4 regions of the Streptomyces sp. NPDC007084 genome follow, and region 3 is predicted to be linked to each of the others. Evidence: riboswitches for the same ligand, from Rfam matches in the RefSeq annotation. Region 3 holds a riboswitch; each other region holds the start of a gene.
The links. A riboswitch is a leader RNA that binds a small molecule or an ion and turns the genes downstream of it on or off. The one in region 3 is predicted to bind S-adenosylmethionine.
Positions count from the first base shown of each region.

Region 1: linked by a shared signal. The riboswitch ahead of AB0912_RS18020 (putative leader peptide) and the one ahead of AB0912_RS06910 (putative leader peptide) in region 3 are both predicted to bind S-adenosylmethionine.
Region 2: linked by a shared signal. The riboswitch ahead of thrC (threonine synthase) and the one ahead of AB0912_RS06910 (putative leader peptide) in region 3 are both predicted to bind S-adenosylmethionine.
Region 4: linked by a shared signal. The riboswitch ahead of AB0912_RS22595 (aminotransferase class V-fold PLP-dependent enzyme) and the one ahead of AB0912_RS06910 (putative leader peptide) in region 3 are both predicted to bind S-adenosylmethionine.

Region 1 covers NZ_JBEYFY010000019.1:73,100-76,305, reverse strand. Annotated here, with positions in the region: gene AB0912_RS18030 (NADP-dependent oxidoreductase) at 1-973, shown strand, start outside; gene AB0912_RS18025 (MerR family transcriptional regulator) at 1,089-1,508, shown strand; SAM riboswitch class IV at 1,739-1,847, shown strand; gene AB0912_RS18020 (putative leader peptide) at 1,880-1,999, shown strand; gene AB0912_RS18015 (ABC transporter substrate-binding protein) at 2,318-3,206, shown strand, end outside.
Region 2 covers NZ_JBEYFY010000008.1:196,558-199,763, reverse strand. Annotated here, with positions in the region: gene AB0912_RS10625 (MoaD/ThiS family protein) at 156-431, opposite strand; gene thrC (threonine synthase) at 428-1,726, opposite strand; SAM riboswitch class I at 1,744-1,901, opposite strand; gene AB0912_RS10615 (glucosyl-3-phosphoglycerate synthase) at 2,107-3,051, shown strand; gene AB0912_RS10610 (trehalose-6-phosphate synthase) at 3,173-3,206, shown strand, end outside.
Region 3 covers NZ_JBEYFY010000005.1:114,704-117,909, reverse strand. Annotated here, with positions in the region: gene AB0912_RS06920 (PP2C family protein-serine/threonine phosphatase) at 1-684, shown strand, start outside; gene AB0912_RS06915 (glutathione S-transferase C-terminal domain-containing protein) at 874-1,710, opposite strand; gene AB0912_RS06910 (putative leader peptide) at 1,830-1,895, opposite strand; SAM riboswitch class IV at 1,932-2,076, opposite strand; gene AB0912_RS06905 (hypothetical protein) at 2,232-2,366, shown strand; gene AB0912_RS06900 (amino acid ABC transporter permease) at 2,538-3,206, shown strand, end outside.
Region 4 covers NZ_JBEYFY010000029.1:34,638-37,843, reverse strand. Annotated here, with positions in the region: gene AB0912_RS22605 (rhomboid family intramembrane serine protease) at 1-86, shown strand, start outside; gene AB0912_RS22600 (Lrp/AsnC ligand binding domain-containing protein) at 130-411, shown strand; gene AB0912_RS22595 (aminotransferase class V-fold PLP-dependent enzyme) at 457-1,821, opposite strand; SAM riboswitch class IV at 2,010-2,126, opposite strand; gene trpD (anthranilate phosphoribosyltransferase) at 2,211-3,206, opposite strand, start outside.

The DNA.
Region 1 (3,206 bases), on a different contig from region 3:
GCCCGGACCCGAGCATCTCGCCGTGGTCGAGACGCCGCTCCCGGCGCCGCGGGAGGGCCAAGTCGTCGTCCGCAACCGGCACTTCCTCGTCTTCCCGGGGCTGCGCACCCTCATCGGAGGGCAGGCCGAAGCGGTGCCGTTGCCGCCCGTGCGGCTCGGCGACGCCCTGTTCGGCCCCGCTGTGGGGGATGTCGTCGCGGTGGGTCCGGACAGCCGGCTGCGCCCCGGCGACACCGTGACCCATCTGCTCGGCTGGCGTGAGCACGCCCTCGTGAACGAGACCGACTGCCTGCCCCTGGGCGACGTACTGCCCGACCCCGTCGCGTTCCTCTCCTCCGGGGCGGCCGCGTACGCCGCGCTCACCCGGCTCGCCGCCGTACGCCCCGGCGACACGGTCCTCGTGACGGGGGCCGCGGGCGCGGTCGGAAGCCTGGCGGGACAGGTGGCCCGGCTGCTGGGCGCGACGCGCGTCGTCGGCACCACCCGGTCGGCGCGCAAGGCCGACCGGCTCACGGCCGAACTGGGCTACGACGCCGTGATCGTGCCGGGGACGGCGCCGCTCGCCGAACAGCTCGCCGACGCGGTACCGGAGGGCATCGACGTGCTCCTCGACACCGTCGGCGGCGAGCAGCTCACCGCCGCGGTCGGCGCCGCGCGCCGTGGCGCGCGCTTCGCGCTCGTGGGCGCGCTCTCCGGGCAGCTGTCGCCGGAGCGGGGCCGCGACGGCAGCACCTCGCCGGCGGAGATCGACACGTTCCGGATCATCACGCTCGGCCTCAGCCTGCGCGGATTCAGCAGCGCCGATCTCGGCGACGCGGCGGAGGAGTGGACCAAACGCTTCGGGGAGTGGCTGCGCTCTGGGGACATCGTCTTCCCCACCGCACGGATCACGGGCATCGATCGCGCTCCCCAAGCGTTGCAGGAACTGTTCGAGGGGCGGCACCTCGGAACGGTCGTCGTCGACCTGCCGTAACACCGGCGCCGCGATGTCCGTGCCTTCCGCGTCCTCGACGGGACGGATGCCGACGTCCTCGACAGGACGGATGTCGGCACGAAGGATGTCGGCACGGCGACGGGTGGAGGAGCGGATGCGGATCGGGGACGCGGCGGCGGCGGCCGGCACGACACCACGGGCACTGCGGTTCTACGAGGAGCGTGGGTTGCTGCCGCCGCCACGGCGCACCGCGTCCGGGCAGCGCGAGTACGGTCCCGACGAGATCGCCCGGGTGCGGGTGATCCGGGACCTGCTCGCCCTCGGTCTGACGGTGGAGGACTTGTGCGGCCTGGCCGACCGCATCCCGCTGATCGTCGAGGACCCGCGCCGGCGGTGTTCCGGCCGTACGGACGGTCCCGGCGCGGGCGTGGTGGACCGGCGGCTGGACGCCCTCGACGCCGAAATCGACCGTCTGACCCGGCTGCGCACCCGCCTGGCGGCCCAGACGGGCCGAACGGCCGACGGACCGTACGGGGGCGTCGGCCGTACCGGGGCGGAGTCCCGGACGTCATGACGGCGTGACGGCGTGACGGCGTGACGGCGTGACGGCGTGACGGCGTGACGGCGTGACGGCGTGAGTCTTGTGCGGGCCGTCAAGATCCCCTCGAACGGGCCCGGTTGTTGCGCGGAGATGAAATCCCGCAGCTCGGCGCGGTGCGGCCACTGGCCCGACGCCACTCGCCCCGGTCTCGTCCCCGATCTCGTCATTGACGGATCGGAGAATCGATTCGTACGATCGCGACTGGCATTGAGTGTCAGCGTCAAGCCCTGGCTCGCTGACCGGCAACCCTCCACCGCGGTGGGGTGCTCCAGGTGAAAGCCCGGCGGGGTGACAGCCCCGCAAGCGCGAACCCCCTGACGGGGGACGAGATGGGGAGGCCAGGCGTGCGGAACATCAGCGGCGATCTGAGCGCCTCGATCGCGGCCGCGGCGATGTTCTCCGGTTTCTCGCGCCGCCGCCACATCGACCTGGAGCGTTCCGCCAGCTGTCTGTGTCGCCGCTGACCGGACGCCCCACCGGTCGGCGCACCCCGCCGGTCACCGGTCGACGCACTCCGTCGGCCCGTTCCCGCGGATAGCCGTCAACCACCCCTGCTCTCCCCGGCGTTGCCGGGTCCTCGGTGGGCACGTCGTACGCCGTCGTCGACGCAGCCCTCGCGCATCGCTCACGCCCGGCTTCCCTGTCCGGGGCTCGCGCCTGAGCGTCCCGTCCGTTCCGACTTTCTCGCCCGAACGGTGCCGCCCGTCCACGGCCGCACCGCCCCGCTTCGCCATGTCCGCACCGGACAGGCGCGGCGACTCTGGAGTAGGAGAACCCCTTCCGTGACATCGCATCCGGATTCCCGATCGGCCCGATGGGCGGCAGCCGCCGCTGTCGTGACCTGCGGCATCCTGTTGAGCGGCTGCTCGTCGAGCGACGGCACCGGTTCGAACAACACCGACGCCCAGGCCAGGTCCGGCGGCACTCTGACCTTCGCGGTGGGTTCCGACGCCGGCTGCGTTGACCCGCAGCAGGTGGGCAGCAACGACAGCATCTACTCGCTGCGCCAGGTCGTGGACTCCCTGACCGACCAGGATCCCAAGACCGGCAAGATCGTGCCGTGGCTGGCCAAGAGCTGGGACATCAGCTCGGACACCCGGACGTTCACCTTCCATCTGCGGTCGGGGGTCACCTTCAGCGACGGCTCACCGCTGACCGCCCAGGTGGTGAAGGACAACTTCGACGCGGTGCCGAAGCTCGGGGCCCTGGCCACGCTCGCCCAGGGCTACCTGAGCGGGGTGCAGAGCACGAAGGTGGTCGATCCGAGCACTGTCCGGGTGACGTTCAAGGAGCCCAACGCGCAGTTCCTGCAAGCCACTTCGACCCACTCGCTGGGCATCGAGTCGGCGGCGAGTGTGAAGCTGAGCCCGCAGGAGAAGTGCAGCAAGGGCGTGGTCGGCTCCGGCCCGTTCAAGCTGGCCGGTTATGTGCAGAACCGCTCGGTGACGCTGGCCAAGCGCGCCAAGTACGCCTGGGGTTCCTCGCTGTGGACCAAGAAGGGCGAGGCGTATCTGGACAAGCTGGTGTTCAAGATCGTGCCCGAGGCCGGTGTGCGCAGCGGGAGTCTGCAGTCCGGCCAGGTCGACGCGGTGGGCAGTGTCGGCAAGGCCGACGAGACCGCGCTCAAGGGCGGTGCGGTGAACCTCCAGCGGCGCGCCAACCCGGGTGTCG
Region 2 (3,206 bases), on a different contig from region 3:
GTCCGGCATGAAACCAACATCCAGAACGGGGCGGCTTCCCCAACCCTACCCCGGTCAACCCCATGGAATTGCCCCCTCCGCTTCTCTCACGGAGGGGGCGATTTCATGAACTCTTCGTGTTCGGAATTACCGGGGGTAACAATCCCCGGGATTGCTCAGCCTCCGGCGACGGCCGGAATGATCGAGACGCCCACGCCGTCCGGCGTGGCGGTCTGGAGGCCCTGCTCGAAGCGCACGTCGTCGTCGTTCACGTACACGTTCACGAAGCGGCGCAGCTTGCCCTCGTCGTCCAGGACGCGCGCGCTGATGCCCGTGTGGTTCTTCTCCAGGTCGGCGATGACCTCGGCGAGGGTGGTGCCCTCGGCCGTCACCTCGGCGGCGCCCCCGGTGTAGGTGCGCAGGATGGTGGGGATGCGGACGTTGACGCTCATGATGCGAGGCCAGCCTCTCGGAAGGAGTCGAGGTTCGGGCGGATGGTCGCGGTCAGGCCGGTGTCCGAGGCCACCGCGTCCAGGGTCTTCAGGCCGTCGCCGGTGTTGAGCACGACGGTGGTCAGCGACGGGTCGAGCAGACCGCTCTCGATCAGCTTGCGGGTGACGCCGACGGTCACCCCGCCCGCGGTCTCCGCGAAGATGCCCTCGGTGCGGGCGAGCAGCTTGATCGCGTCGACGATCTGCGCGTCGTTCACGTCCTCCACGGCGCCGCCGGTGCGCCGGGCGATGTCGAGCACGTAGGGGCCGTCGGCGGGGTTGCCGATGGCGAGCGACTTGGCGATGGTGTCGGGCTTCTGCGGCCGGACCACGTCGTGCCCGGCCTTGTAGGCGACCGAGACCGGGGAGCAGCCCTCGGCCTGGGCCCCGAAGATCTTGTAGGGCTTGTCCTCGACCAGGCCGAGCTTGATCAGCTCCTGGAGGCCCTTGTCGATCTTCGTGAGCTGGGAGCCGGAGGCGATCGGCACGACGAGCTGGTCCGGCAGCTCCCAGCCGAGCTGCTCGCAGATCTCGTAGGCGAGCGTCTTGGAGCCCTCGGCGTAGTACGGGCGCAGGTTGACGTTGACGAAGCCCCAGCCCTCGCCGGCCGGGTCGCCGATCAGCTCGGAGCAGAAGCGGTTCACGTCGTCGTAGTTGCCCTCGATGCCGACCAGCTCGCCGCCGTAGACCGCGGCCATGACGACCTTGCCCTGCTCCAGGTCGTGCGGGATGAACACGCAGGAGCGGAAGCCGGCGCGGGCCGCGGCGGCGCCCACCGCGCCGGCCAGGTTGCCGGTGGAGGAGCAGGAGAGGGTGGTGAAGCCGAAGACGCGGGCCGCCTCGATGGCCTGGGCGACGACACGGTCCTTGAAGGAGTGCGTCGGGTTCCCGGAGTCGTCCTTGACGAAGAGCTTGCCGGCGTCGACGCCGAGTTCGCGGGCCAGGTTGTCGGCCCGCACGAGCTTGGTCCAGCCGGGGTTGATGTTCGGCTTGTCCGCCACGTCGGCGGGGACGGGGAGCAGCGGCGCGTAGCGCCAGATGTTCGCGGGGCCCGCTTCGATGCGCTTGCGGAGTTCTTCGGTTTCGTAGGCCGAGAAGTCGTAGGCGATCTCCAGCGGGCCGAAACACTCCTCGCAGGCGAAGACCGGACCGAGCGGGACGCGGTGTCCGCACTCGCGGCAGGAAAGCGCCGCGGCCGGGCCGAGATCGACCGCTTCGGCGGAGTTCGTGGTGCTTGCAACTGTCTGCGCAGCCATGGAGGCGAGGCCCTTTCTCCTCATCTTCCTCACGACGCACTTCGCCGTGAGACGGATTTGGCACCTTCCCTAGCCGGGAGCCTCGCGACGCGATCGTCTGGCGATCGGTACGAGACCGGCTGGAGGGTTGCCGGGGCTTCATCGGGCCGTATCCCTCTGCCCCTCTGGATGAGCGGTATTCGGTTGTTGAACTGTTGAACATATTACGTGCCGATGATCCAGGACATGCGATGGTCATCCGCGTTGTTCAAGACTGTAACCGAAGGCCAGGACAGTTGAAGCAGTCGTCCGAACCGCGAGACGACGGCAAGCGATCAGCCGCTGGCCGCAGCGGGCACGCTGATGAGAGCGTGTGATCAGACAGTGAGGAGCCGCAGACCGTGCTGAATGAAGTCGACCGCTGGCTGAGCACACGCTCCTGGTCCCTGACCGACCGCCCGCTCCACAAGATCATGTCCGCGAAACGGGCCTCCGGGTCGACGGTCAGCGTCGTGCTGCCCGCGCTCAACGAGGAGGAGACCGTCGGCGAGATCGTCGCGATCATCCGCCACGACCTGATGCGCCAGGTGCCGCTCGTCGACGAGATCGTCGTCGTCGACTCCGGCTCCACCGACCGCACCTCCGAGGTCGCCGCCGCCGCGGGCGCGCGGGTCGTGCACCGCGACGACATCCTGCCCGGCCTGCCGGCCGTGCCCGGCAAGGGCGAGGTGCTGTGGCGGTCGCTGCTCGTGACGAGCGGCGACATCGTCTGTTTCATCGACGCGGACCTCAAGGAGTTCTCCTCCGACTTCGTCCTCGGGATCGTGGGCCCGCTGCTCACCGACCCCGGTGTCGATCTCGTCAAGGCGATGTACGACCGTCCGCTGGGCGGCGCCGCCGGACAGGGCGGCCGGGTCACCGAGCTGATGGCCCGCCCGCTGCTGAACATGCACTGGCCGCAGCTCGCCGGCTTCGTCCAGCCGCTCGGCGGGGAGTACGCCGCCCGCCGCTCCCTGCTGGAGCGGCTGCCCTTCCCGGTCGGGTACGGCGTCGAGCTGGGCATGCTGGTGGACGCCCTGCACCTGGTGGGCCTGGACGCCCTCGCCCAGGTCGACGTCGGGGTGCGCAAGCACCGCCACCAGGACGGCCAGGCGCTCGGCCGGATGGCCGCCGCGATCTACCGCACCGCGCAGTTGCGGCTGGCCCGCGGCCACCTGATCCGGCCGTCCCTGACCCAGTTCGAGCGCACCCGGGACGGTTTCGAGCCGCGCACGTACTCGGTGGACACGGAGGAAAGGCCCCCCATGTCCGAAATCGCCGAGTACCAGCAGCGGAAAGCGGCCTGACCGGGTCCGCCGGCCGGCCCCCGGGTCCGGCCGGCGGGCCGCTCGCGTCCGGCCGACGGGCCGCTCGCGTCCGGCCGACGGGAACGTTTGAGCGTTTCGAGTCGGGGCTAGATTTCGAGGCATGGCTTCCACGCACGGTGCTCACCGGATTCTCG
Region 3 (3,206 bases):
GAGGCCCGGATCGGCGGAGACCTCTACGCCCTCGTGCCCACGCCCTACGGCGTCCGGATGATCGTCGGCGACGTCCGCGGCAAGGGGCTTCCCGCCGTCGGCACCGCGGCGCTCGTCCTCGGCGTCTTCCGCGAGGCCGCCTACGACGAGCCCGACCTGCTCGCCGTGGTCGGCCGCATCGAGCGGAGCCTGGCGCGCAACCTCGGGCACGACGACTTCGTCACCGCCGTGGTCGCCGGCTACCCCGAGCCGGGCCGCCTGGAGGTCGTCAACTGCGGACACGCGCCGCCGCTGCACGTCGGCACGTCCGGGCAGGTGTCGTCCGTCGACCCCACCCACCCCGCGCCGCCGCTCGGGTTGCGCGCGCTGACCGCCGAGACCCCCACCCTCCAGGTCCTCCCCTTCGCCGACGGAGAGCAGTTGCTCCTCTACACGGACGGTGTGACCGAGGCGCGCGACCACGGGCGGGCGTTCTACCCCCTCGCGGAGGGACTGGGCCGCCATGTCTGCGACGAGCCGGCGTCCACGCTCGCCGCCCTCGACGCCGAACTCCAGGCCCATGTCGGAGGGCGGCTGCACGACGACGCGGCGCTGCTCCTGCTCCGCAAGCCCGCAGTCCGGGAGCCCGCCCGCCCGGGTGATCCGGTGGACCGCACGCCCGCCGCCCTCACGGGCGGCGGCTGAGCGGGACCGCGGCCCCGCTCAGCCGCCGCACGCGGCGTCTCCCGCTCTCCGCCTCCGCACGCGGCGCTTCCAGCTCCGTGAGCGGTGCCTCGGTCCCGGCGCCCGCGCATGAGGCGCTTGCGCCTCCGTCCGCGGCTCGGCCTCCGGCTCCGCCCGCCCCGCTGTCGCCCTCCGGCGCGGATCAGGCGCTCACGCCGCCGCGCGCGTCCCCGCGTCCGCGCCCCGGAACGCGGGATGCTCGCCGAGCCGGTGGACGTACTCGCGCAGCCGGGGGCGGGCGCACAGGGCCTCGGCCGGGACGAGCCGGGTGAGGGCCACCCACGCGTCCACGTCCGCCGCCGTGAGCCGGTCGCCCAACAGGTAGGGGCCGCAGGCCAGTTGGCGGTCGAGGAGTTCCAGCGCGGCCGACCGGTCGGCGGCCGGCGCGGACGCCGTGAGGTGCCGGTCGACAAGGTCGCGCAGCGCGTCGATGTCCTGGGCGAGGGCGGCCGGGCGCAGTGTGGGCAGGCAGGCGGCCGAAGCGCCGGCGAGCAGGCCCGTGAGGTCGCGGAGAATGTCGGGGGTGTGGTTGCTGACGATGCGTCCGCTCCAGCGGTCGCACAGCGCCGGGGCCGTCACCGGTCCGTCGTAGTGGTGCACCGTCGCCTCGTAGGCGCGGCGGAGGGAGGCGAAGGCGTCGGAGGTCTCGGCGGGGTGCGTCAGGATCGTGGTGGCGACCGAGTCCCTGAGGCCGAGGAGGTCGAGCGTGATGGAGATGCGCAGCGAGCGCGGACAGCCCGCCGACAGATACAACTCGTAGCGGTGCGGCGCCGGGTAGAAGCCGCCGGCCAGGCCGACGCCGATGCGACTGTGGACGCGGTGCGGAAGGGCGGCCGGCCGGACCGTCCGGGGGTGCGGTCCCGTGCCGGGGGCCGGCGGCTCACCGGCGACGGCGAACGCGGCGGACTCGGCCGGGCGTGCCGGTGAACTCTCGTTACAGGGAAGGGGGTTGGACGTGCTGGAACCGCGCGAAGCTGTCTCGGGCATGACTCTCCCTAGGGGGAACGAGGAAGCCATCGCCGCCTTGTGGGCATGGGCGATGAGCGGCTGGATGCGGAGCGAACGCGCTGGACGCGCCGGCCCGGATCGAACGGGCCGGCAGCGGATCAGTAAGCGCTGGAGACGCGCAGAAGGTCGATGTGCAAGCGCCTCGTCAAGTCGTTCCGCGGCATTCCCACCGGTCCCAACCTCGGGGCTCGCGAAACGCGAGACCACGCTTGCCCCGCCGCACCGGCGGAACCCGGTCGTCACCCGGGGCACCCCGTCGCGGTGGAAGGGTTGCCTGTCAGCGGGCCGGGGCCGATGACCACTGGAGCGGGCGAACCCGCGCCGTGGGCGCTGACAATCGTGACCGTCCACGCCAGTTTCGGCGTGCTCCCGTGCGCCGTCAAGAAGGCGGACGACACGGTCTCATCAGGTGGTCACTCGCATTGACATTCTTTTCGGACCAGGCCTAACGTGCGGCCACAACGAGACGCCCCAGGGCCGGAGAAGTGATGGTGACAGCGATGTACGCAGTCGACGGGACGGCCGCATGGCGGCGCCTCGGCCGCGACGTGCTGTGCGCGGACCGCTCCGTCGACCTGCTGCGCGTCAACAGCGCCCTGTGTACGGGCACGTGTCGCACCCTCTGTCACGGCTGACGGTTCTCCTTCCGCATCTCTGACGACCACCGCTGTCGCGGTGTGCCCCCTCTCCGTCCAGCCCCCGTGATCCCGTGCGTCCGTGCCGCGTTCCGCGCCGAGCCGTTCCGGCCGCGCCCGCGCGTCACCGATCGCCGTGGTCCGGGGTGTCCGAATCCGCTGGAGCTCTCCATGAGTGAATCTCCGGGCATAGCTGTGTCCTCCGGATCAGCGCCGCCCGCCGAGACGACCCCCCGTCCCGACGTCCCCGCCGCGCCGAAGCCCCTGTCGGCCCAGCGCGTCGTTCCGCTCCGGCGCCCCGGTCGCTGGATCATCACGGCCGTCGTGCTCGTGCTGGTCGCCCAGATCACCCATGGCCTGGTGACCAACCCCTTCTACCAGTGGGACCGCTTCCAGTACTGGTTCCTGCGCCCGACGATCCTCGACGGCCTGCTCATCACCCTCGAAGTCGCCTTCTACAGCGCGGTCTTGGGCCTGCTGGGCGGTGTGCTGCTGGCACTGGCCCGGCTCTCCCCGAGCCCGGTGCTCCGGGCGGTGAGCTGGGTCTACACCTGGCTCTTCCGCTCCGTACCCCTCATCGTCGTCCTGCTGTTCCTCTACAACTTCAGCGCCCTGTACAAGACGCTGAGCGTCGGCGTGCCCTTCGGTCCGGCCTTCTTCTCCTTCGACGAGTCGCGCCTCGCCACCGACATGGTCGTGGCCGTCATCGGACTCAGCCTCAACGAGGCGGCGTACGCCTCCGAAGTGGTGCGCGGCGGCATCCTCTCCGTCGACCAGGGCCAGCACGAGGCGGCCTCCGCCCTCGGCCTGCCCAAGCGGTACCAGTTCGCGAAGATCGTC
Region 4 (3,206 bases), on a different contig from region 3:
TCGGCCGGCGCGGCGCTCCCGCGCCCCTCGCGGGGGCACCGGACCGGGGCCCGTCCGAGAGCCGGCGGCCGGCGGAGCGCGAGTAGGGTGAGATCCCCCAGCAGTGGCCCCCGAGGGAGAGAACCAGCCGTGATCACCGCGATCGTCCTCATCAAGACCAGCGTGGACCGGATCCCCGAGATCGCCGAGTCGATCGCGTCGCTGGAGAGCGTCAGCGAGGTCTTCTCCGTCACCGGCACCTACGACCTGATCGCGATGGTCCGGGTGCGGGCCCACGACGACCTCGCGGACGTCATCCCCGGCAAGATCAGCAAGATCCCGGGCGTCGAGGCGACGGACACGCACGTGGCGTTCCGTACGTACTCCCAGCACGACCTGGAGGCGGCGTTCGCGATCGGTCTCGACTCCTGACCGACCCGAACACCGCCTCCCGGCTCACCGCTGTGGCGGGCCGGCTCACACCGCCGGCACGCAGCGCCCGTCCTGGGTGCGGTACTGCCAGCGCGCGCCGTCCCGGACCAGCTCGCGCACCGCGCGGACGAACCGCTCGACGTGCTCGTCGGGAGTGCCGGCGCCGAAGCTGACACGGATGGCGTTGAGGGACTTCTCGCCGGGCGCCGCCTCCGGGGCGCCGCACTCCCCCTGGGTCTCGGGGTCGCTGCCGAGCAGCGTGCGGACGAGCGGGTGGGCGCAGAACAGGCCGTCGCGGACGCCGATGCCGTACTCGGCGGAGAGCGCGGCGGCGAAGTGCGAGCTGTTCCAGCCCTCGACGACGAAGGAGAGCACGCCGACTCGCGGGGCGTCGTCGCCGAAGAGGGACAGCACGCGCACCTCCGGGACCTCGGCGAGGCCGGCGCGGACGGTGCGGATCAGGTGCCGCTCCCGGGCGACGAGGTTGTCGAAGCCCTCCTCGGTGAGCGCCTTGCAGGCCGAGGCGATGGAGTAGGCGCCGATGACGTTCGGCGAGCCGGCCTCGTGCCGGGCCGCGCTGTCGTGCCACTCGACGTCCACCCCGCCGTCCGCGCGCCGGGTGACCTTGCGGCTGGCGCCGCCGCCCGCCAGGTACGGGTCGGCCGCGCGCAGCCAGTCGGAGCGGCCGGCGAGGACGCCGGAGCCGAACGGCGCGTAGAGCTTGTGCCCGGAGAAGGCGACCCAGTCGACGTCGAGGTCCTGGACGGAGACGGGGTGGTGCGGGGCGAGCTGGGCGGCGTCGAGGACGATCCGAGCGCCGTGGGCGTGCGCGGCGGCGGCCAGTTCCCGCACCGGCCACAGCTCCCCGGTGACGTTCGAGGCACCGGTGACGCAGACGAGGGCCGGGCCGTGCGGGTCGCGGGCGGCGAGGGCGCGCTCCAGGGTCGTGACGGCCTCGTCGGGGGTGCGCGGGGCGTTCAGGTAGGTCACCCGGGCGTCGCGCCAGGGCAGCAGCGAGGCGTGGTGCTCGGTCTCGAAGACGAAGACCTGGCAGCCGGCCGGGAGCGCGGCGGCGAGCAGGTTGAGCGAGTCGGTGGTGGAGCGGGTGAAGACGAGCTGGTCGTCGGCGCGGCAGTCGAGGAACTCGGCGACGGTCCGGCGGGCGTTCTCGAAGAGGTCGGTGGAGAGCTGCGAGAGGTAGCCGGCGCCGCGGTGCACGCTGCCGTAGTACGGGGCGTACGCGGCGACGTCGTCCCACACCCGCTGGAGGGCGGGGGCGCTCGCGGCGTAGTCGAGGGCCGCGTAGGCGACCTCGCCGCCGGTGACGAGCGGAACGGTGACGTCCCGGCCCAGCACGGGCAGCGGGGCACAGACGGACGAGTCGGCGGCGGTGGCGGTGACGACGGACATGGCGGACTCCTGTGAGGCAGGCGGGATCACCGCGCGAGCCGGCCGCCCGAAAGCGGCGCTCAGCGCGGGAGAAGGGGAAAAAGGGTGTGCGGAGGCGGGGCTCGACGCCCTATCGCATTCGCTTGCTCACAGAAGGCTCCCTCGAACGACCAGGACCCCTGGTTGCATCCACTCGAAAGAGTGCGAGGGGTCCGCGCTTGCCGTAGACCTCGCTGCCTACGGCCTGGTCTTCACCCGGGGCACCCCGCCACGGACGGAGGGTTGCCGGACAGCCGGCCGGGGCCTGATGGCTGTCGCTCATGACCTGGTACAGCATTTTGCCAGAAGATCTTCGCGGCGCAAGACGCGGTCCGGATTGTGGACCGCGCCCCGCGTCACATCCGCGTCGGTCAGGCGTTGCTGGCCGCCACCCACCGGTCGAGGGTGCGCCTGGCCGCGCCGGAGTCGATCGCCTCGGCGGCCTTCGCCATCCCGGCGCGGAGCTGGTCCGCGAGGGGCGCGTCGGCCGGCTCCAGGGCCACCAGGGCGGCCGCCGAGTTCAGCAGCACCGCGTCGCGCACCGGCCCCGTCTCGCCGTCCAGCAGCCGCCGGGCGACCTCCGCGTTGTACGCCGCGTCGGCGCCGCGCAGCGCCTCCACCGGGACCACGTCGAGGCCGACGTCCCGGGGGTGGAAGTGCTCCTCGGTGACCTTGCCGTCGCGGACCACCCAGACCCGGGAGCCGGCGGTCGTGGTCAGCTCGTCCAGGCCGTCGTCGCCGCGGAAGACGAGCGAGGAGTTGCCGCGCTCGGCGAAGACGCCCGCCACGATGGGCGCCATCCGGGGGTCGGCGACCCCGACCGCCTGGGCCTTGACCCGGGCCGGGTTGGTGAGCGGGCCCAGCACGTTGAAGGTCGTGCGGATGCCGAGCTGTCCGCGCGCCGCCGCCACGTGCCGCAGCGCCGGATGGAACTTCACCGCGAAGCAGAAGGTGATGCCGGCCTCCTCGGCCACCCGCGCGACCCGGTCCACCGTGAGCTGGAGATTGACGCCGAGCTTCTCCAGGACGTCCGAGGAGCCGGAGGCGGAGGACGCGGCGCGGTTGCCGTGCTTGACGACCTTGGCGCCGGTGCCGGCCACCACGATCGAGGACATCGTGGAGATGTTGACGGTCTTCGCGCCGTCGCCGCCGGTGCCGACGATGTCGACGGTCCGGCCGGGCACCTCGATCACGTTGGCGTGCTCGTACATCGCCCGGACGAGTCCGGAGATCTCCTGGACGGTCTCGCCCTTGGCCCGCAGCGCCACCACGAAACCGGCGATCTGCGCGTCGGTCGCCTCGCCGCGCATGATGCGGTCCATCGCCCAGGCCGTGTCGTCCGCGCTCTGGTCGCGGCCTTCGAGGAG